DNA from 3 places in the Cytobacillus sp. Hz8 genome. Region 1 is predicted to be linked to each of the others. Evidence: riboswitches for the same ligand, from Rfam matches in the RefSeq annotation. Region 1 holds a riboswitch; each other region holds the start of a gene.
What was found. A riboswitch is a leader RNA that binds a small molecule or an ion and turns the genes downstream of it on or off. The one in region 1 is predicted to bind cyclic di-GMP.
Positions count from the first base shown of each region.

Region 2: another riboswitch for cyclic di-GMP. It lies ahead of ACE38V_RS06285 (chemotaxis protein CheW); the one in region 1 lies ahead of ACE38V_RS21015 (DNA-binding protein).
Region 3: another riboswitch for cyclic di-GMP. It lies ahead of ACE38V_RS20325 (hypothetical protein); the one in region 1 lies ahead of ACE38V_RS21015 (DNA-binding protein).

Region 1 covers NZ_JBHKFI010000025.1:1,148-9,220, forward strand. Annotated here, with positions in the region: gene ACE38V_RS20985 (SIS domain-containing protein) at 1-23, opposite strand, end outside; gene ACE38V_RS20990 (PTS system mannose/fructose/sorbose family transporter subunit IID) at 77-910, opposite strand; gene ACE38V_RS20995 (PTS mannose/fructose/sorbose/N-acetylgalactosamine transporter subunit IIC) at 885-1,691, opposite strand; gene ACE38V_RS21000 (PTS sugar transporter subunit IIB) at 1,724-2,206, opposite strand; gene ACE38V_RS21005 (PTS sugar transporter subunit IIA) at 2,206-2,610, opposite strand; gene ACE38V_RS21010 (GntR family transcriptional regulator) at 2,624-3,367, opposite strand; gene ACE38V_RS21015 (DNA-binding protein) at 3,640-4,215, opposite strand; cyclic di-GMP riboswitch class I at 4,337-4,428, opposite strand; gene ACE38V_RS21020 (SRPBCC family protein) at 4,636-5,055, shown strand; gene ACE38V_RS21025 (ArsR/SmtB family transcription factor) at 5,056-5,379, shown strand; gene ACE38V_RS21030 (nucleobase:cation symporter-2 family protein) at 6,048-7,358, opposite strand; gene ACE38V_RS21035 (xanthine phosphoribosyltransferase) at 7,355-7,951, opposite strand.
Region 2 covers NZ_JBHKFI010000003.1:250,985-259,057, forward strand. Annotated here, with positions in the region: gene ACE38V_RS06275 (methyl-accepting chemotaxis protein) at 1-477, opposite strand, end outside; gene ACE38V_RS06280 (chemotaxis protein CheW) at 498-983, opposite strand; gene ACE38V_RS06285 (chemotaxis protein CheW) at 1,315-3,333, opposite strand; cyclic di-GMP riboswitch class I at 3,639-3,724, opposite strand; gene ACE38V_RS06290 (EAL and HDOD domain-containing protein) at 4,060-5,304, shown strand; gene ACE38V_RS06295 (HAD family hydrolase) at 6,124-6,909, opposite strand; gene ACE38V_RS06300 (DeoR/GlpR family DNA-binding transcription regulator) at 7,070-7,834, shown strand; gene ACE38V_RS06305 (N-acetylmannosamine-6-phosphate 2-epimerase) at 8,066-8,073, opposite strand, start outside.
Region 3 covers NZ_JBHKFI010000023.1:11,109-19,181, forward strand. Annotated here, with positions in the region: gene ACE38V_RS20310 (MFS transporter) at 1-569, shown strand, start outside; gene ACE38V_RS20315 (SDR family oxidoreductase) at 911-1,849, opposite strand; gene ACE38V_RS20320 (hypothetical protein) at 1,966-2,142, shown strand; gene ACE38V_RS20325 (hypothetical protein) at 2,324-3,052, opposite strand; cyclic di-GMP riboswitch class I at 3,073-3,155, opposite strand; gene ACE38V_RS20330 (sensor domain-containing diguanylate cyclase) at 3,357-4,550, shown strand; gene ACE38V_RS20335 (hypothetical protein) at 4,674-5,243, shown strand; gene ACE38V_RS20340 (HD domain-containing phosphohydrolase) at 5,284-6,192, shown strand; gene liaG (LiaG family protein) at 6,392-7,249, shown strand; gene ACE38V_RS20350 (CD3324 family protein) at 7,940-8,073, shown strand, end outside.

The sequences.
Region 1 (8,073 bases):
TTGTCGAAAAATTCTAGTCCCATGATTTTGCCCTCCATACATTTTGTAGTTTCTTACTAGATGATTGACTAACCTTTTATCCTAAAATCTTTAGATTATATAAAACGATACCTAATACCATTACAAATAGGATTGCCTTTGTTGAATTCATCTTTTTCCTACCAAGCAACATATAAATCAAGCCGACTAACAAAATCGGTACAAGTGATGGCATGATTTGATCCAACATGTCTTGAATTTTCAAAGAGACTTCCCCAGATTTATAGACTAAAGGTACCTTTGCGTTAACCACTGTTGGGATCAGAGCACCTACGACTGTAATTCCGAGCAACACAGCTGCTTCTGTTAATGCATTTAACCGATTGGCAAATTCATTAACTAATTTAGCGCCTTGTTTATATCCAATAGGAAGCAGCGTAAAGCGAAGACCTACAATCAAGATATTAACAAGGACCCAAATTAATACTCCTGTCCCATTTCCTTTTAGAGCCATATAAGAAGCAATAGAACCAAAAATGGTTGGAATAATTACTCCGAAAATAGTATCTCCTACTCCTGCAAATGGTCCCATTAATCCGGTTTTTAACCCCGCAACCACTTCTTTAGATGCTTTTTGTTCTCGTTCCTCAATCGCCATATCCATCCCAAGAATAAGTCCACCCACCATAGGGTTTGTATTAAAGAATTGATTGTGCATGTCCATCATTTCTTTAAGATCCTCATCTTTTTTGTATAGCTTCTTCAAGGTTGGCAAAATACTATAAAGATAACCAGTAGACATCATACGTTCATAATTCCAACAGATTTGACTGCATAAGAGCCAGCGAATATTTGCTGCAAGTAAATCTCGTTTACTTAGGATGCCGGGATTCATGTTTTCAGTTTCAGTCTTCATATTCTCCATCCTCATTTTCCACTCCCATCATATTTGTAGTAGAGTTTCCAGCTAATACCACTTGTTTGTTGAAGTTTTGTTTAAAGAAAATAATGGCAAGAGCTAAACCGATTAATGCAACACCAAGCATCGGAACTTTCAAATAAGCTGCTGCTACAAAACCAATAATGAGATACGCAACAAATTTGTTGGTTGGTAAATATCTTAGTAAAATGGCAATCCCGACTACCGGTAAAATTCCGCCTGATACTTTTAAACCTCCCATAAGCCAATCAGGCATTTCGTTTACGATAAAATCCACAATTTTTTTACCAAAAACGAGCATAATGAAAACCGGAATCGCACGGGAAAGCCCCCAAGGCAGTGCACCTAACAGGACATTTCGTCTTACACCTGCGATATTATTCATAGCTATATTTTTATCGACACGATGGAGAAAGAATGTATTTGTAAAACGAGCCAAAACATCTAATTGAACCATAAGTAGTCCTACTGGAACAGCAATTCCGATGGCGAATTCTGCATTTTGATGTGACATTGCCGCAAATGCAGTACCCACGATGGCCCCGGTAGTGAAATCCGGTATGGAAGCGCCTCCATAAGTACCTACACCAAGAACCATCAATTGCAATGTCGCACCAATGGCTAATCCAAGAGTAATGTCGCCCATTATTAGACCAGTGAATGTGCCAATTATAACGGGATATTGACACCCAATATTTAGTGTTAGAGAATCAAGGATGGAGAAAAAAGCTAAAATCACTAATATTATAATTTGCCAAACTGCTAAATCCATTATTATTCCCCCAGTCTAGGTTTCTTTCCATCTTAGATAAGCTTCATAAAATCCATTGAGTCTTCGGATGGGACCATTTGTGCGGTGATTTTAATACCCTTCTCTGCCAAAAATTTAAAGTCTTCAATATCTTTATCCGTTACACTTACTGACTTTTTGACTTTCTTTGATCCTGATTTTGTAGACATATTTCCAACATTAATTTGAGGTAATTCAACTCCGCCTTCCACTAATGCGCGTAAAGCTGCAGGGGATTTAACGATCAAAAATACTCTTTGATCTGTGTATTTCTCCGCTAAAATATTTCTAATAGCTCCTGCTGCAGTTAAGATACTTAACTTTACACCTGAGGGAACAGCAGTCTTTAGAGCCATTTTCTCCATATCATTTTTGACTACTGCATCATCAACGATCATAATGCGTGTTGCCTTTATTGAATTAGTCCACATCGTAGCAACCTGCCCATGAATCATTCTTTCATCAACCCTAACGTGAACGATTCCGCTCTTCGCCATCAATCCTCTTCCTCTCCATCTTCATTTTGTAAAAGACTTTTTTCAGTGGTTACTATTTTCGTATTTTCTTTCATACTCAAAATCGTCTCTTCAAGACTTTCGCCTAGACTAAGAGGTATTAGTATAGCTAATGATAATCCTGCTACAATCGTGATGTTTTCATATTTGTTTGCAACAATAATTGCAGCATTACATGGGGTGCCGCCTAAAATGTCAACAATTATGGTTATGCTGTCATCGGTGTACTTTTTAATAAGTTCTTCATATTGACATACAACATCCTCCAAGCCCATGCTCTCAGTAAAAGCAATAGGATGGATTTTTTCCGTTAGACCAGTAATCATTTGACAGCTATTTCTTGCTTCAATCGCATACCGGCCATGGGAGGCTATAATAAACTGCATATTTTTGCTCCTTTTATTGCTTTTTCTTTTCGATTTCAATGAAGTAGTAATTATGACGAACATAACTATCAACATATTCAAAAGGGGTATGATCAGCAACAAACGTGATGCGTTCAATTCGGTAGACTGGACTATTTTCAAGTTGTAATTTTCCACTGATATTCTCTGACACAGGGAATTTGACCTTAATTGTCTCTTTCATAGCTTCATTTAGAATATTGACCCCACAAATTTCATTGATTCTTTCTGATAGCGATGAAAATTTTTCATAATTTGAAAGGTCTACATTCATTAACCAATCCTTTGAAATGTAGTTATTTTGGATTGCCCAAGGTATGTCATCAACATAACGAATCCTTTCAAAGTGAATAATTTCCTGATCCGATGAAATTTGGAGCTTTTTAGCAATTCGCTCATCTCTTATTTCATTAATAGAAATAACCTCGGTCCTCTCATCACATAGCTTATCCTTAGAATTAAAACTCCTCGATTCATTATTAGGGAAATGGGAATACTCGTTAAAAATCACTTCTTTATTCAGGATTGATTTACTAACATAGGTGCCCTTCCCTTGAATCCGGTTTACCATACCATCTCTCACTAATTCCTGTAATGCACGGACAACTGTCGTATTACTGACATTGTACTTTTGCTTCAACTCCCCTTCCGAATAAATTTTTTCTCCTGGTTTAAAAACACCTTTGTTGATTTGTTCCTTTATATCGTTGATGATTATGAGGTATTTGGGAACACTCATTTTTTCACTCCTTAACGAATTTATTAGCCTTTTTATGTTATAACTATAACGTCATAACCGGTTAACACGTTAAGTTATAGCTTTAAGATAACTAATTTTTTTGACTATTGCAAGCGCTTTTTTTCTAAAAATATTGACATAAAAGTGACAGACACCATTCAATAAATTAGATCGGTGCCTGCCACTTTTTTTCATATGTTTTTTTTATTTCCGAAATATGTATCTTATTTATAAATCATAATTTTTATCTTCTCGTTCCCTAGTATTAAGAATTAATTTGAAATTCTTTTGATTCTACGCGCAATACTAATTGCGCTTCGATTCATTGCTTCTCCAATTTCAGCATAAGTTAAGCCCCTATTCCGCAAACATATAATCTGCTTTTCATCTTTAAGGGTCCAAGTCTTATAAGGCCGCTTTTTAACAATTTGATTCTGTATTTCTTTTTCCCTTTCAACTGCAACCCAATCAGGCTCAGGCAGTAAGGTGTATGATTCAATTTTCGAAAACTGGACTTTATCTTTATGCTGTTCAGCCCAATCCCAAAAATATGCTGTTTCGATAAAATAAAAACACTTTGACTTTCTAGTCACTTTTTTCACACATAGCAACCCATGCCGTTCAATCCATCCTTTGATAATCGTCCTATCTATATTCAAACAGGTAGCTAACTCTCCAATTGTTAGCAATCCTGTTTGTGCTTTCGTATTAGATATTCCTAAACGATTCATCTTAATCCTTACTGACTCATAGGAACGATTCATATTTTTAGCGATTGTTGTTAGTTTATGCATTCCTATGTATTCCTTTAAATAATCAATTTCCTCACTGTTCCACGCCTTTTTCAATCTAGCCAATCCTTTCGTTAATAAAATTCAAAAGAAATGATTTGTCACAACATGGGCACAATAAAAAAGGCCATTCTAATAGAATAGAATAGCCAAATTGAAGTATAATCGATTTACTCATCATGGTAACCTGGCGATCATAGTTTCAAGTAAATACCTTAGACCCACGAGCTTTGCGTCCTATCCTTTCGGAATAGTTTGCCTTTATCATTTATTCAATCTTTAAACATAAGTAATGTTAACCTTTTTTTTTACAAAATTCAACAAATTACAGCAAAATTAGGACATATCGACCATTTTTTTACAAAATAATGGTTCTATTTAACGGGATTTTATTTGACATATAAACAAATGGTGTTATATGATACCAAAAGTAACACCAAATAGTTTCATTTTACCTCACAATAAAGGAGATTATCTATGGAAACTGTACAAGATATTAAACAAACAATCGTCTTAGAAGCACCCATTCAAAAAGTATGGAACACGGTTTCCACTTCTAAGGCAATCGAGTCATGGTTCATGCCGAATGATTTTGTGGCAACGGAAGGATACGAATTTCATATTCAATCCCCTTTTGGTCCATCTCCATGTAAGGTATTAGAAATCGATGAACCAAACAAGCTTTCCTTTTCATGGGATACAGATGGCTGGGTTGTTTCATTCTTATTAAAAGATCTAGGAGATAAAACGGAATTTACCGTAATTCATGGTGGCTGGAAAGAACCAGATGCCATGATTCCAAAGGCTAACCTCAAAACGATTGATGTTCGCAATAATATGAATGGCGGTTGGGAGAAGATTGTTCATGTTGCACTGCGAAAGGTTGTGGAAGGATAAGTGTCAGCCATCAAGCATGATGTGTTTCAAGCGATTGCTGACCCCACTCGCAGGGAAGTTCTCCAGCTGCTTTCTCAAAAAGCATTACCGATATCCGAAATCACTTCTCATTTTTCTATGAGCCGTACCGCCATTGTCAAGCATCTGCAAATTCTTTCAGAGGCTGAATTGGTAAAAGGCCAAAAAGTAGGGCGGGAAAAGATTTATCTACTTCATCCCGAACCGTTAACGGAACTGAAGCAATGGCTTTCCTACTACGAGCAATTTTGGAATAATAAATTGTCCATGCTTAAACATATTGTGGAGAATGATGATGGAAAATGAGTGTAGTGAAATTGGATAGGTTAGAGGAGTGATGAATCATCACTCCTCTTTTTTTAAGCTCTTTTCGTATACTTTGTTGCTCTTGAATAAATTAGGTTAGAGTCTCCTTCAGACACCGCTGGATAAATTGACAGATTCGGGAGCCTATTCATCTGAGCATAGATATGGGAATTGTAAGCTAATTGAGCTTAGGATTGGTGACCTGAAAAATAATGTTGCCTCCTTTTCGCGAGTAAATTCGATTTTTCGCAAACAGCCTAAATTTTTCGCGAGCATTTCATGAATATCGCGAGCATTTTTTCGAAATCGCGAATAAACTTTGGATTTCGCGAATAAAATTCGATTTTCGCGAATAATCAGATCCACGCCTTCTATTTAGATAAATAGCAACACCATTGAATCCGAAAGTGCTGCCAAAGCAGTCCAGTCTAAGTTAGATGCTTCAAAAGAGTTTGAAATATTGTTTCAAAAAACAACAATCTTTAAGAAAACAGCGTTTTTTTAAATTGCATAATTGTGGAGAAAACGGTTTTATCAATCGTAACTTTTCCGCTCTCAACTTTTTCAAAAAACATACACATTTCCCCACTAAAACCTTTCCTAACAAAAAAAGAGACCCTCCTAGATTAGGAGAGTCCCCAACGTGCGCGTACCCTTTATTCAACTGATCAAGAAACCCGCTGTCCCTTTACCGCAACGGAATTTCCTTGTTTATTGGTTTTAAAAACATTGAAAATAACATTTAAAACGATAGCGGTTAGGCTGCCGGCAACGATTCCGTTATCTGTTAGGATGCGGATGCTTGCAGGCATTCCGTGGAATAAGTCAGGGACGACGGTGACGCCAAGGCCCATGCCGACGGAGCAAGCAATGATTAATAGATTTTCTTGTGATGAGAAATCAACTTGACTAAGCATTTTGATTCCGTAGGCGACAACCATGCCGAACATGGCGACCATCGCTCCACCCAGAACAGAGGATGGAATAACAGTTGTGAGAGCGCCAATTTTTGGAATAAATCCTAGTAAAATGAGGATTCCACCCATCGTGTAGATGACGCTCTTTGCTTTAACGCCCGTCAATTGCAGAAGTCCGACGTTTTGTGAATAGGTTGTGTACGGAAAGGAATTAAAGAGTGCTCCGAAAATGCTAGCAAGACCCTCTGCACGATAGCCGTTTGCTAAGTCCTTCTCATTGACTTCTTTTTCACAAATATCTCCTAAGGCAAAATACACACCGGTAGATTCTACTAAGCTAACTAATGCCACAAGAACCATTGTGATAATGGGGGTGATTTCGAATGTTGGTGTCCCGAAATAGAATGGTCTTACCATATGGAACCATGACGCATCGAGAACAGATGAAAAATCCACTTTCCCCATGAAAAAGGCGATGAGGGTTCCTGCTAAAAGTCCAAGCAAGATGGAAATGGAACGAATAAAACCATCAAAAAAGCGATAAAGCACAATAATAATAAATAAAGTTCCAAATGCTAAAGCAATATTGCTCATGGAGCCGAAATCCGGGGCTCCTTGACCGCCAGCCATATCATTCATAGCGACAGGGATTAAGGTAATTCCGATAATCGTTACCACGGATCCTGTTACGATTGGTGGGAAAAATTTTACGAGCTTAGAAAAGTATTTCGCAATTAAGACAACAAATATTCCTGAAATTAAAATCGAGCCGTAGATAGCAGAAAGACCGTATTTACCGCCAATGGCAATCATTGGACCAACAGCTGTGAAAGTACATCCTAAAACGACCGGAAGTCCAATGCCGAAAAATTTATTGCGCCATACTTGTAAAATCGTGGCGATTCCACACATTAAAATATCAATGGACACTAAATAAGTAAGCTGTTCACCCTTCATTCCGAGCGAGCCGCCAACAATAAGCGGAACAATGACTGCACCTGCATACATTGCCAGTACGTGTTGAATTCCCAGTGATGCGATTTTCCATGTATTTGGTTTCATATTGCCATACCCTCCGCTCTGTGATTCACAAATCTTACTTTCCCGTTTGCCAATGATGCGATTTCTGCAAGTGATTCAACCTTGAAGCCGAGTTTCCTTAGTTTCTCTCCGCCTTCTTGGAAAGACTTTTCAATCACGATCCCAATCCCAACCATTTGGGCTCCCGCTTTTTCCACAAGGTTCGCTAAGCCTAATGCAGCCTGTCCATTGGCTAAGAAGTCATCAATGACAAGGATACGATCACTTTTTTGCAAAAATTTATTGGATACAGAAATTTCATTGGATTCCTGTTTAGTAAATGAATAGACAGTGGTCGTCAGTAAATCGTCTGTTAAGGTTAACGACTTTCTTTTTCGAGCAAAAACAACAGGAACACCTAGTTCCAACGCTGTCATGACGGATGGGGCAATTCCGGATGATTCAAGTGTTAATACCTTGGTCACTCCGTCCATTTTGAAAAGCCGTGCAAATTCTTTTCCGATTTCCTGCATGAGCACCGGATCAATTTGGTGGTTTAAGAAGGAATCCACCTTTAACACCGCATCGGATAGAACCCGTCCTTCTGCTTCAATTTTTTTCTTCAATAACTCCATTTACTGTCTCCCTTTCTAGTTGTCTAGTAATAAAAAAAGCTTAAAATCATTGCATTCACATCATAAAAATGAGTGAAGCAATGACCTTAAGCTAGAAAGGTTAAAGGAATTAAATGCGACTA
Region 2 (8,073 bases), on a different contig from region 1:
TGCTTCCTTGTAGGAAGAAGTGCCTTCTGATATCAGAACCCTGTAGGCTTCTTCCATCTTATTTGCACTTGCAAGACTAATAACTTTATCTAATGTACCATTATATTGATCAAGAGCGTTTATTAAAGAATTATAGCTGTCACGAGTTTTTGCAGGAACACTAGTTTCAAATGCTTTTAGATCTTGCTCCATCTTCATTTGATTCTCTTCAATTTTCTTTTTATATGCCTCTACTTCCTTTGCATCCTTTGATAATACCATATCCCTTACTGTTGCACGGATATCTTGAAACTCAATGGCTGCTTTCCCTATATCACCTGTAGAAATCCCGTAATTTACATATATATCTGTATAATCCTTATCAATATTTCTCATATTAATAATTCCAACCGTACCTATTACAGCAGCTATCAGTGCTACAATTAAGAACGCTATAAGCAACTTTCGACCAATTTTCATATTATAAAACCAATTCATGACTGAATCCTCCTGTTTGTTTAAATATGAAGCAATTGTTCTGAAACTTCATCGTGTAGTAGCTTGTCACAATTTAATAACAGTTTGACTTCACTTCCAACCTTCCCAATTCCCATTACATACTTATTTGAACCCTGATTTATTTCTGGCGGTAACACAATTTCCTCCGGTGCAATCGTCAAAACCTCTGAAACACTGTCAACTATGAGGCCGATTGATAATTCCTTCACATCGATAACGATAATACAAGTTCGATCATTATATTCTCTAAAATCCTTTTTAAATCGTAATCGAACATCCATAACTGGAATGATTTTCCCTCTTAGATTGATGATTCCACGAATATAATCTGGTACCTCTGGAACTTCGGTAATTTGCTGGATTCCAATAATTTCGGTAACGTGTTTGATATCGATACCATAAAATTCATTTTCCAAGACAAAGGTCAAAAACTTATCTACTTGATTGTCTTCCTCATATTCTTCATGTTGTAAAACATTTGACATGTTCTTCTCACCCTTCGTTAATTATCTAGTAGTACCTTTTATCCCACTCTTAACGGACAGTAAGACTCCCGCTTCAAGATTATGAGAATACGAAGAAGATAAGTGGGAGATCAACTGTCCGTAAAGGTCCGACGACGGACAGGAGGTCCTAGTCAGGCGAAGCCACAGGACGTGGCGTTATGAGCGCGATAAGTGAAATAAGATTTTTCTTTGGGCTTCAGCCCTTAGAAAAATCAATCAGGCTCTGCGTGTCTAACCATCAGTGGGGGATGGATGACAGACTCTAAAAGCGCGACGTCCTGTGCGTCGAAAACCCCCACTGATGGAAGTTTCACTTTATGAGTCCTGAAATATCAAGGATAAGGCTAATGCTACCATCACCAAGTAAGGTGCATCCTGTAATGCCTTTCACCTGACTTATTTTTTTTATATAATCTGGCAATGATTTAACAACGACCTGCTGTTGACCAAGAAGTTCATCTGCAAAAAGGCATACATACTTGCCTTCTTGTTCTGCCATAATCAAAACACCTTCGTCTAGGTTCGTTACATCTCCTCGAATACCGTAGCACTCATGTAATCGAAGAATAGGATAGCATTGTCCTCTAACCATAATCATCTCATTTCCCTCAGGGTCAGTGATGATATCCCCTTTTGCTGGACGGAACGATTCTTTAATGGCTGTTGTTGGCAAAGTATAACGTGACTTTCCTACTCTTATATTCATGCCGTCAATAATAGCAAGTGTAAGGGGAATTCGTATGATGATTGTGGTTCCTTTGTCAATCTCGCTATCTATTGTCACAGTACCGCCTACCGTCCCAATGTTTTTTGTGACGACATCCATTCCAACACCACGGCCACTGAATTCAGTGATTTGATCCTTTGTAGAGAATCCCGGTAAGAAGATAAGATTATAGATTTCCCGATCGCTCATTTCGCTTTCATTTTTATGAAGCAAATGATTCTCTTTTGCTCTATTGATGAGTTTTTCTTTATTTAGTCCCCGACCATCATCTCTCACAAAAATTAACACTTCATTTCCAGCATTTTTTGCCTTAAGTGTCAGTGTTCCTAACTTCGGTTTTCCTTTTTCCATTCTTTCTTTACAACTTTCAATCCCATGGTCAAGCGAGTTGCGAACAATGTGCATGAGCGGATCTGAGATGTGTTCAATAATATTTTTATCCACCTCAGTATCTTCACCAATGAGTTCTAACTGCACTTCCTTTTGAAGCTTTTTACTCATATCTCTTACGATGCGATTCATTTTTTGGAAAGTATTCGTTAATGGTACCATTCGTATTGACATTACTTTATCTTGGATTTCATCTGTAATCTTCTTTAAATGCCTTGCTGCTTTCGTAAATTGTTCTAGTTCAAGACCGACTAGATCAGGATTTTGAGTCACCATCGATTCTGCAATGACGAGCTCTCCTACTAAATCCATAAGTTCATCCAGTTTCAAAACATTAACGCTTAAAAAACTCGACTGATAGGCTGCATTCCTACCATTTCCCTTAATTGAACTATTTTTTTGGGGGGATTCGCCTACTGACATCTCTGATACAGGGCTCATTATAGTTTTATCTATTTCCTTTAATTCAAGAGACTGTACATAGGAAACTTGACTAAACAACTCTTCCATTTCCTCATATATCTTGTCTGTATGAATAAAAAGATGAAGTCCATTTTGGCGAATCAAATCGACAGTATCAAAATTTGTCTCCAAATCTTCTGGTGTAAATGTCAGTTCGTGAATTTCTTCCTTTAATTGGTGAATGATTTGGAATGCACGTACATCTTCCATTCCCCCACAATCCTCTAAGCGAACTGTAGCAACATACTCTTTTAATGCAGAAGAATTACTAGTTTGTTCTTTATCAATATTAGTGACATGAGTAGAATCCTGTTCGCTTAATTGATCATGATAAGCACTTCTTAATTTCAAACTTTTCAAAAAATTATTTGCTTGTTCTATTATCTGTGTAGAATCTCCGTCTACAGGGTCACAGTGCTTTACTTTCTCTATCTCAACCTTTATAAAATCCACTCCATCAAGCATGAGGTCCGTAAGCTGAGTATGATCCTCGATTCTCATCTTTTCCTCACGAAGAAGAGAAAATAAGTCCTCAAGTACATGAGCTAGTGATGCAATATTGTTAAACGACATCATACTGGATGAACCCTTAATCGTATGCATGATACGAAAAATATCATTTATCATTTCTGTTGAATATACGCCTGCCTCTTCGCACTTCAAAATCACTTCTTCAAGTTGTTCTAGCATCTGCGAAGATTCAAAAATATAAATCTCTAAAATAGAATCATCCACAAATTGATCCGACATATATCTCCCCTCCGATTCATGTTTTTTATTTCTCCTCAAGATATCGGATAATCAAGAGTAAAAGTATCATATCGTTAAATATTTCCAAGTCATTAAAGAAAAGCGCCAACTCCTTGCTAAGCGGCGTTGGCCTGGAGTTCTCCATCTGAGATAAGGAAACACGAAGAGCCGAAGACGATTCGATGTTGATTTATCGTAAGGCGGAGAGCGAAGGACACTAGGCGCTGGAGCTAGACAATTCTCTAAGTTCAAAGATATAAATTATGACACTAAAAATATGAATAGCCCTTTAAGAAACTTAGCTATTCGATAACCTGTCAACCATAGCAATATTTGCTTTAGGCACATGGCTTTGTGTCCTCAACTTTCGTCGAGTTTGTATCGTAACTTTTTGATTATATTAGTTGATTTTTTGAAAAGCTTACTAGAATTTGATTGAAATCCTCATTTGTTAGGATGTAGGTAAATGGATCTATTCCACATGACAAAAGTCTCATTAGCAGAATGATATAATTATCATATATTTATTCCTAATATTAACTTTAATGTTGAATATGTCTAATATGATTAATAACTTTCACCCACCGTCTAGTACCACTGATGTATACTTATTGTTCCAAATGAAACAAGATTTGCACCAATTAGTGCATACTTGCAAACTTGAATTTTTATTAGAACTATTTTACTATATATTTTTTTACCTAGATTTAATCGGAGGTTATAAAAATGGAGGTTTTTGTGGCAAAACAACCGATTTTCACAAAGAATCAAGAACTTTTTGCTTATGAATTACTGTATCGGAGCAATCGAGTAAATACATTTCCCGAAATCAATGGCGATGAGGCCACAACAGAAGTCATTATTAATAGTTTTTTAAATATTGGTATTGATGAACTTATGAATAGTAAGCCATGTTTTATTAATTTTACTGAGAAATTGCTTCAATTAAAACTTCCAACTTATTTCAGACCACATGAGATTGTTGTAGAAATTTTAGAGACAGTTGAGTTCAATCAGGAGATTTTAGATATATGTAAAGAACTAAAGGAATTAGGATATCGAATTGCTCTTGATGATTTTATCTTGAATAAAAACAATCCATTTTCCTATCAAATAATACAATTTGCCGATATTATTAAGGTTGATTTTATGCAAACTACAGAAGAAATGAGGCGACCTATAGAAGAACTAGGTTTAAAATCAAATATTAAATTACTCGCTGAAAAAATAGAAACTGAGTATGAATTTATTGCTGCGAAAAATAGAGGCTACGACTATTTCCAAGGTTATTTTTTTTCAAAACCCATCATATTGGCTACACATGATATACCTAGTTATTTTCATTCTTATTTTGAAATTCTAACTCATTTATCACAAGACGAGCCAAATATCGATCTTATTACCCAATTAATAGAACAAAATTTATCATTATCGTACAAACTTCTTAAGTTAGTTAATTCACAGGCATTCCGTCCAAAACATAAAATTAACTCCATTCGACAAGCTATCGTACTTCTAGGACTTATAGAAATAAAAAAATGGATCTATATACTAGCTTTTAGAGAACAATCAAAAGCAAAAATTGGTCTATCGAATGAATTAATTAGCCTGAGCTTCACAAGAGCAAAAATGTGTGAGTACTTTGCTTTTCAAAAAAATAAAAAATTAGAAGCCCCTTCCTATTTTATGACAGGTATGTTTTCCTTAATCGATACATTGCTGGGCATTCCAATTGAGAAGATTTTAAGTGATTTACCTCTTCATGAAAATATTTGTGATGCCTTAAAAGGGGTTACTAATCCTATGAGAGATGCTCTAGATTTATGTATTTATATTGAAATAGGCGATTGGCAAAATGTTAGTGAGAGATGTAATGAATTAGAAGTTGATGGAATCGAATTCCTTCGATACTATAACGAAGCAATCAATTGGGCTAATAAAATTATGAAATTTGAAATTAAAAGTAACTAGATAATTAATATGAACTTTAACTCGGATAAAGGATTTTATTTGTCTATGTCTAATATAGTTCATACTTAATATTGAAGATATTTATCAAGCAATCAATTGTTAAGAACATCCTTTCATTCATTTGATGAACCTCGTGTGATCAAGGTGATAGAAGTAGAGATAATAAAAACCCATATTGACGAATCTATTTTACTGGAAGGAAAAAAAATTATATTGATCCTGAAAAACGGAAGCCTCTTATCATGAACTTCTGTGACTTTTTTAATTTAGGAGATAAAATACACCCTTTCCAGCTAGCAAAACCATTTATTTCTCAATATGACAATGATTAAAAAGATGAAGACTGTATCTCTTGAAGTGTTAGCGAAAAATACAGTAATAAAGGCAAGACCGATTTAAAAAATCAGACTTGCCTTTTTTTCCTTGACTAACTATGTTGTTGTCTTCTGAGCCTATCTCCCATAATTAAATTCGGCCAAATTAAATTTGGAGCTTTATCAAACCGATAAAGCTCCTTTTTCTTTTAAAATAATGTTCTAACTGGAGTATTAAACATACCCGCATTATTTTTAGCAAAAAACTAAATGGCCGCTTTCATACGTCTTTATCTAAAGTTACTTCTATTCTCAACTTTACCACTATTTGTGGTACGTTTCACCGCACCCATTTTAAGAGCAGTTTTTTCATTTTTACTTTCGTCTAGTTCTAACCATTCGGTGAGCAATTTCATATAGGTTCTTATTTGTTTTACCATTATAAATTCTATAAAGATTAGTATTTGGATACACCTGTTTTACCAGATATATCCAGGAATCTATATTATAAAATAAACTTTTCTATTTCTAAAGCTACTCCATCATTTTTCACCGTATCTGTAATTTTTTTTGCATAATTTTTTACATAATCATCCGCATTTCCCATTGCTATTCCACAACCTACTGTAGATAACATCTCAATATCGTTTTTTCCATCACCAAAAGCATAACTATTTTCTAAGGGAATATTCAAATAATCCAGCACTTTTAATATTCCTGTAGCTTTTGAGTTTGTTTTTGAATATATTTCAAAATGACGTTTCTCTACATCATGCATATAATTGTATTCACCATTTCCTAAAGATGAACAATACTCTAATCCTTTTGTATCACAACATAACATTTCAATTTTATATATGTCTATTTCCTCATGATTAAAATTACCTTCTAAATATGTTTTAGGTATATGATATGAATCATAAAATGAATGTAATTTTTTATATTCATTTTTTATATATGAATAAATTTCCCCCTGCAAAATATACTGAATATTGTGCTGATCAAAATTATATACCAACTCTTTGACAAAATCTTTCTTCATGGGCTCCTTATATATGCATTTTTCTTTGACTTTTACATATGATCCATTAGTAAGGACAAGACCATCAAATCCAAAATTAAGGATAGCCTCATTTAAAAAAGCATATGGTCTGCCTGATGCAATAAAAACAGAATCACCATTCGCTTGCAATGCACGTATAGCCTTTTTTACTCTTGGTGTAATATCTATGATTCCATTTAAACAGTCTAATAAAGTTCCATCAATATCGAAAAATATTGCCTTTTTCATAATTCCAACAGTCCTCCACTTTTAAACATTCCTATTTTGTTTCGTTTTATCTCATTTAATCACATTTTATATCATTTACTCCTATTCAATCAACAATTTAATTGATTTTTATCTTATTGTTGCTAAAATGGAATTAAATGAGAATCAATTGGAGGAACCTATGTTTATTGAAGAAAGGCACAAGCATATATTAGAGCGGTTAAAAAAGGACGGAAAAGTATTAGTAAAAGATTTAAGTAAACAATTTAAAGTAAGTGAAAGTATGATCAGAAAAGATCTTCGCGTTTTAGAGAGAAACAACTTATTACAGCGTACTTATGGCGGGGCAATTAATATAAATCGTACGATTACAAATGCAGAGAGTTTCTTTAAAAGAGTTGAAAATATTTCAGATTTAAAAGGAACTATAGCTAAAAAAGCATATGAGCTAATTAAAGATAAGGATACAATCTTTTTAGATTCATCAAGTATTTCCTATTTCCTTACAAAACTGCTTATACAAAATCCCAAAAATATTACTCTTATAACAAATATGGTTGAAATATCATCACTTCTTCACTTAGATTTAAAGATGCAAGTAATTTTTATTGGAGGAGATTTTAATCCTTTTGTAGGTGGAAATATAGGTTCAGTTGCCAATGAACAAATTAAGCTTTATCGCTGCAATAAAACATTTTTAGGTTGTAGTGGAATAGATCTTAGTGACGGAAGTGTTAGTACTGGCGTCTCCGAGGATTCAGGTACTAAAAAGGCAATTATGAGTATATCCAAAGAATTGTACCTAATGGCGCCAAATGAGAGATTCAATCTATATGGAATTTTTAATTTTTCAAATATAGCAGATTTCCATGGTATTATTACTGAAACTACACCCAAAGATGCAATAATGACTTTGCTGAAACAATACGATGTGAATTTAATTTAAAACAGTGTAATACTGCAATCTCTGGCTACATTATGACCAGTAGCCTAAAATAAATGTTCTAAGAAATGCTTAGCGGTTCCAACACAAAGCATTCCTTAGAACATACTGCCATTTTGATGTATAAGAGACTGTCAACATTAGTATTATCAATATATTATGATACGGTTCATCGCACTATCTAAGTGGAGTTTTTCTTATCATCACTATATGTTTCACACGATCAAACTTCTTTTATTCTG
Region 3 (8,073 bases), on a different contig from region 1:
GATATTTTATGCCTTATATTTATGAAAATGTCGGTGGTTTAACGAATACACAAGCAAATCTCTTACAAGCATTTTTATGGGGCTTAACCGTTTTAACCACCTACGTAGTCTTTATGAAACTTGCAGACAAATATAGCCGTCGTTTCCTATTCGGATTAGGAGCGGTCATGGGTGTTGCCGCTTGGTTAATCTTAACCTTCGCCGGAATGAATTGGTTCTCCCTATTCGCATTCGTCATCCTTTGGGGAAGCGCAGCCGGCTTTGGCGCTCAAGCATTCTATGGGCTATGGGCAAGCGAATTGTTCCCAACCAGATATCGCGCAGGCGCACAAGGTCTTATGTACTTCTTAGTCCGTTTCGGTATCGCCATTTGGTCATTCCTATTACCAACAGTCATGGACTCACTAGGATTTAAAGTTGCTGGTATTGTGATGATCACCTTCCTTGTCATTCATAGTATCATCGGAATTCTCTTAGCGCCAAATACAAAAGGCAAGACATTAAAAGAAATTGAAGAAGAGCGCTTTGGATCAAATGGTGAGCCCGAGAAAATGGTAGCCGGGGAGTAAGGATATGTCCTTTGAAATAAGGATGGGAAAGTAAGGGAGATCGTGCCCTTGCTTTCTTTTTGATTGGTCGTTTTTACGAGTAAAAAGGGCGATTGTAAATAAATTGGCTGTTTTCGCGAACAAAATCCACGATAATCAGGTTCATTCCCTTTTTTGACCAAATTTCAAAACAATTAAGTCCAATTCAAAAGCCCTCCGTAAAAAATTAAAATGAATTCAGTTCGAAAAAACAACAAGCTTTGCTAAAACAGCGTTTCATAAAGAATTGCACATCAAAAGTTGCACACGCTATCGAATCCCCCAAAACAAAAAAAGACAAAGACCGAAGCCAATGTCCTTTTTCATGATGACATCACTTGCCCGCCATTTACATGCAGTGTTTGCCCGGTGACGAATCGGGAATCATCTGAGGCGAGGTAAACGAAAGTGGGGGCTATTTCAAATGGCTGGCCTTGGCGATCCATGGGATTTCCAGCAAGGGTGACTTGGTCTGGAGAAAAGCTTGATGGAATAAGCGGGGTCCAAAATCGTCCAGGGGCAATCGCATTGACACGAATTCCATCCTTTACAAGATTATTGGCGAGAGCTCGCGTGAAGCCAACAATGGCGGCTTTAGTTGCAGTGTAATCAATCAACTGATCATTTCCGTAGAACGCGACGACCGAGGCTGTATTAATAATTGAGCTGCCGGCTTTGAGATAAGGGAGTGCGGCACGTGTGGTGTAAAAATGAGAGTAGATATTCACCTTGAAGGTATCATCAAACTGCTCATCACTTATGTCAAGCAGGCTTAGCTGGTGGAACTGGATACCTACATGATTACAGAGAATCTCAAGATGACCAAAGGTTTGCCCGGTTTTTTCAACGATATGAATACATTGTTCTTTTTCCCGTAAGTCACCAGGCAATAATAAGCATCTTTGCCCGAACTCTTCAATCCGATTTTTCGTTCGGTTGGCGTCCTCATGTTCATCTAAATAGGCAATTGCGACATCAGCGCCCTCCTTGGCAAAAGCAATCGCAGCGGCTGCTCCCATGCCACTATCCCCACCAGTTATGAGTGCAACCTTTCCGCGAAGCTTCTCTGTTCCCTGATAATGAGGATTTTCTATAATTGGTCTTGGAACCATCACCCCTTCGACACCAGGCTGACGCAGCTGTCTCTGCTCAGGAACAGTGATGGCAACATCTTCATATATCGTAATTTTTCCGTAATTCGGATGCATCGGGTACTCTTGATAATCTCGATCCTGCTGATTATTTTCATTCACTTCGGACATACGATCATCCTCCTCGTAAATTTCCTCTTGGTTACAGTATGTGAATATTCGAATAGGGTGCCTGGCACCTTAAATACTAAGTATGAATAAAGTAAGGTGATAAGGAGGTAAGAAGAATGCAGAATTACGAATATTATAGCCCTGAAGTTCATGCATTATTAATGAATTACTCGAATGAAAAGGTGGCGGTTTTATACAACTCCAATCCTCAGCCGTTTTTGCTCCCCACGATTGGAAAAAGGCCGCCGTTTTATTGTCACCCGAAATATGAACAATATTATCCGGTTATTTAAGTATGGGGTCACCACTCGCTTGGGTGGTGTTTTTTTATGAAATTTAACTCAAAAAATAAAAAGGAAGACCTAGCATTTATAGAAATGTGCATTTCATGCGGAGAGGGTATGCTCGCAGGATCTAAGAGAAAAAAGCGACAAGCATCATCCATTCTATTGGATTCCGCTTGCCGCTTTTTTCTTATGAGTTCACTGCTTCAGTGGAATTATCTGTTCCATTATCGATTGACGTTCCATCATCCGGAGTGGTTATCCCCGTTTCAGGTGTGGTTGTCCCTGTTTCAGGAGTAGTTGTTCCAGATTCCGGAGTCGTAGTCCCTGTATCTGGTGTTGTTCCTGTCTCAGGAGTTGTTGTTTCCGGAGTAGAAGCTTGTTTTGCAAGAAGCTTCACTCTTTCGATTTCATCTGCCGCCAATGTTTGAAGCTCTTTTGATTTTGCTGCTAGGGCATCAAACTCTGCAGTAGAAGATTTATATTTTTTCTTATAGCTGGAAAGCTGTTTATCAATAGCTTTTAGCTTGTTGATTTCTGCTTTCAGCTTACCTTTGTAGCTATTGTATTTGGAATTAGCAAGTGATTTGGATAAATCCTTTTCAGCTGTTCCTTCATCGTTCACTTGAAAATAGGTATTGATTGATTTGGTAATTTTCTGAATACTTGTTTCAGAAGTAATTAATCGTTTTTCTACTGATTTACCAACCTTTGATTGAATCTTAACCTTTTTCTTTTCTACTTGCTTGCTGCTTGCTTCGTTCTTCTTTTGGTCACCCGTAGTTTTGTGAGATTGCGTTACTTTCACCGGCTGTTTGCCATGGTCAACCGATTTGGCACTTGCAATAGAGGTTGTCCCCAAGATTAAAGATAGGGCAAAAGCACTTGATAAAATTTTGTAACCTTTTGTCGATTTCATTACCTTTCCTCCTTTTTGGTAACGGCAGCTGGCTGGCATAGGAAGTTCCCTTAGCCCCATAGCTTTGTGACACCAGATTTCCCTGATTGTACCTTTTAGACACTCATCATACTCTATCTTTTTTGTCGAGAAAAGGGATAAAAGACCCATAAATTTTAAGGAAAAATGACTATTAACTCACTTTTTCTATTGCCTAAACCTACCATAAAAAAACTCCCCACGAGTATTCCCTTTTATGATAAAATTATCTAAATATAGTAACGATCTTATCGTCAGAATATTCAATATTTCGGATGTGGATTATATGAAAGGTAAGAAATTGAATCAAGTAATGATTACAAGCTTTAATCGTATTTTAACTGATATTGAAAGAGTGAACTTCTCTGCCAACCATCCTGAACTGATCCATTTGAAAGAGAAAACAGAAGCGGCAGGAATTGATGGCATACATGAGCTGGGAGAGCGTGTCGTTTCGATTAATCAGAAAATAGAATCTCTCAATTGGATGAATAATCACCTGCGAATTTTAGCAGACTTCGCTCAAGCCTGTGCAAAGACCTTAAATGAAGATGTTCTGCTAAGGAAGGCCTATGAGCTTGTATCGCTCGTTATGCCCACTGATGCTTTTTACTTCGCGCTATATAATGAACAAGAACAACTCATCCATATTCCTTTCTTAGTCGATGAAGGGACTGAATACAGACCGAACCCTTTACAAGTTGATAATAGCAACATGACCTCAAGAGTAATCAAAAGCAGAAAAACCCTTCATACAACAACTCAAAAAGATTTAGGTCCCGATTATGCAGTGGTAGGTCGAGATGTCAGTAATACCTGTATTTTTGTCCCATTAATTATTGATGACCAGGTAAAGGGAGTCATCTCTGCTCAATGTCATGAGGAGTTCGCCTATCGGAAAGAGCATGAAGAACTGCTTCTCATTATTGGCAATCAAGTCTTAAGCTCCATTGAAACGGCAAGATTATATAAAAAAATATATGAAATGTCGTTAATGGATGAAATGACGGGACTAGGAAATTTCCGTGCATTTCATAAAGATTTTTCCATGGCTTTGCAACAAGACACACCGCTTGCCTTAATCATGATCGATTCAGATAATTTAAAAGAGATCAATGATCATTTTGGGCATGAAGCAGGAGACAACTATTTAATCGAGTTAGCTCAAGGAATGAAAAGTTTATGTGATGAGGATATTAAAGGCTATCGTTATGCTGGAGATGAATTTATGCTAATCGTGGCCAATTCTTCTCTAGAAAAAATTAATCACCTTATTAAGCAATTGGAAGAATATTTATGCAATCATGGAGTTTCTGTTTCTGGAAAAGAGATTAAAGTATCCTTTAGCGCTGGGGCGTCAAATTATCCTAAGGACGGAAGAACCGAAGAAGTGTTGAAAAGAAAGGCAGATAAGGCTCTGTATAGATCAAAAAGCCTAGGAAGAAATGTTCAGCTAGTTCTTTATGCCGAAAATGAATAGACGGATTGGAAAAAGTGATATTTGTAGAAAAATAGAGAAACAATAGTATATAATGAGAAAAAACGTATATTTATAACATCAAAGATTATAGGAGAGAAAAGTACTATAATTGGAGGAGAAAAGATGAAAAAAGGGATCGTTCTATTATTTTCTTTCTTGTTTCTATTTGGCATTTCATCTCATGCCTTTGCAGCAGAAAACAAGGATACTGAACAAGCACTCAAATTAATAGAAAAAACAAACGCAAATATTGATAAGGAAATCGACAAAACCGTGGAAAAAGCAAACAAGCTACAAAACCTCTATTTCCATCAGATTTTATTAGTTAAAGGTTCTGATCAAATTTATTCATTGAGATTAGAACAAACGAAATTAGAAAATCAACTTTTAAACACAACAGATGAACAAAAAGCAGCTGAACTCAGAGCAAGCATAGAGTCCATCGATAAAAAAGTCGCAGAAGTGGAAAGCAAGCTAAGCGAACAATCATCCTACTTCGCCAAAGTAACAGCTCAATTCAATCAAGATCTAAACCAACTCATTGCGGACCTAGATGCAAAAACCAAACAAATGACAGCTGAAACCATCCAAAAAGCAGCTGAACTCGGAGTAACAGCCGCTTGCGATTGGAAGCTTGTGAAGATTGCGCATAAGTGGATTTGGATTGATCCGATCGCTATAGTCGGAAGTTAAATGCTAGCTGCTTTTGAGACAACATAAGGAGAATAAATCCGTGAGTGGGTTAAATTTATTCAAAAGAGGCACGAATATAGATATAGTACGTCAATTTTCCAACGAACTCAGTCTTCTTGGTCGGGAAAATGGTGTGGATATTATGTATCAAACTGTTTTTAAAGACAAAATGTTTTACGTATATCCTAGTGAGGATCCTGAAACATATGAGTTTGTTTATATTTTAAGCGGTGAAATTGAGTATGAAGGAAACGGGGAAAAGCAAATCCTTAAGGCTCACGATTATTTTACAGTAAAAGGTTTAAAAAGTCCTGAGTTTTTTAAAGCCAAAACAGATGTCACATATTTATGGATTATCACTGAACCGACCTTTCATCAACTAAGTGAAGATCACAGAAATTTAAATGATTTGATTAAAAAAGTAGAATCGAGGGATCGATATACTTTCAATCATAGTGAACGAGTGGCGGTATATTCCATGAAGGTGGCAAAAAAATTAAAATTGGATACGGCGACTGCTAATAAATTAAACAGGGCTGCTGAACTTCACGATATCGGAAAGATCAATGTACCTGTAGAAATTTTAAATAAACCAGGCAAGTTGACAAAAGACGAATTTGATTTAATCAAAAAACATCCTGGCGATGGAGCAGACATGGTGAGAAAGACAAGTTATAGCTATTTAGCAGAGATAATCGAGCAGCATCATGAACGAATCGATGGCTCAGGTTACCCATTTGGACTAAAAGGCAATGAGATTACTTTAGAAGCAAAGATTATTGCCGTCTGCGATACTTATGACGCTATGACTGATGATCGTGCCTATCGAAAAGCACTTTCCCCTCAATTCGCAATAGATGAACTTAATCGTCTGTCTGGAATTCAATATGAACCAAAAGTCGTCCAAACTTTTGAAGAAGTATTAAAAGAAGAAGGTATTATAAACTAGGATAGATGAGTGAATAATTCATATATTTTTTAAGCCTTGTAGAGTTGCTATTCTGCAGGGCTATTATTGTACCCAAAACTCTCTCGGCCTCAGGTCGTAGAAGGAATTCATTCTGAGGAACAATGATTTCTGTCTGTTTATTTATTACAATAGCATTATAAGGTAAGACAGAAATTTAAGAAGAAAGTGGGTCATTCCTTTGAAGAAGATATTAGTGATTTTTTTCATATTAATTGGCACATATATTGTGTTTCAATTTGTCAGTAATCACACCCTAAATCCCTTCTGGGGAGGAAAAGCCGAAGCGACAGTAAGCAACCACATTGATCTTATTGATGTGCAAGCATTCGGGGCGAAAACAAGCATTATTCCTGATAACCGAGACAGTGTGAAAGCCGATTTAGATGGAAAAGGGAAAGTGGTCGTGAAAAAAATGGGCGACAAAATCCAAGTAACTTACAAACGTCCATGGTTCCAATGGTTTTCCTTCTTTGGCAGCACGAAGTTAACGGTTTATATCCCTAAAGATTTCCAGAAAGATATGCATGTCCAATTAGGCTCCGGTCAATTGACATTCTCAGGTCAATCAAAGAATCATCCAATGACATTCGATGACTTTAAATTAGATATGGGTTCAGGTAGCGTCACCCTCAATAACCTAAATGTAGCTGAATTTTCACATAACGGTTCATCCGGTAGTCTTGTCGTGAACCATCTTGATTCTGAAAAAAGTGATATCGACGTGAGCTCAGGAAGCGTTCGCCTAAATCATTTCACAGGAGAATTAAAAGGCGATTTATCCTCTGGGCAAATGAATGTACAAATGGACAAATTAACTGATTCTGTTAATATTCATGCGAGCTCAGGCTCCATCAAACTAGATTTACCTGACAAAGCCGACTTTACCATCGACGGCAAAGCAAGCTCTGGCAATATCTCATGTGATTTTCCATTAAAGAATGAAAAAATCGAAAATCACCGCTTCCATGGAGAGTACGGATCTGGAAAGCATGCTGTTAACATCACCGTCTCAAGCGGAAACGTGAAAGTTTATTAATTTTCCTTATACCTAGTTCCCGATTTTACATGGGGGCTAGGTATTTTTGTGCATTTTCTCTCTTAATGATGGGTGCTTAGGTATCAGATGAGGGGCATGTGCCATGTTTTCTCGCGAAAAAAGAAATTTATTCGCGAAAATCCAAGGTTTATTCGCGATTTTCAAAATTTATTCGCGAAAATAGCCAATTTATTCGCGAACGCCTTTTTTATTCGCGACCTCGGAAAAATACTCGCGAAAAAGATGAAATACTCGCGAAAAATTCAGGTTGTTCGCGAAAAGAAGAATTTGCTCGCGAAAATATTAAAATATTTGCGAAAAGAAATCATCACGTTCCCTTCGATAAATGCTCAAACCCTGATATACGCAAAAAGCACAACACGGCCCCATTAAAATACTCGAGAAAAAACTTAATAAACCACCCAATTTATCCCACCAAGATGAAATCCCCGCCAATCTATACTATAATTAAAAGCATGCAAATGAGCTGTTTCAATCTAAGGAGGTGACGAAATGACAAGCACATCATGGAGCCTGTCACATACTGCAGCGTCTCATGCAAAGCCTAGTGTTGGGAAGGCGATACTTTGCATGGGGTGGACTTTGAGATAAATCGCCCAAGTAAGCTTTTCTGATACATTGGCTTTGCCCTTATTTTTTCAATCCAAAAAAGATAAGGAGCTGGCAAAGATGGCCTATGTGAAAGCGACCGCTATTTTACCTGAAAAGCTAATATCAGAAATTCAAAAATATGTTCAAGGAGAAATGATTTATATTCCGAAGCCGGAGCCTGCACGGAAAAAGTGGGGGACACGATCTGGTAT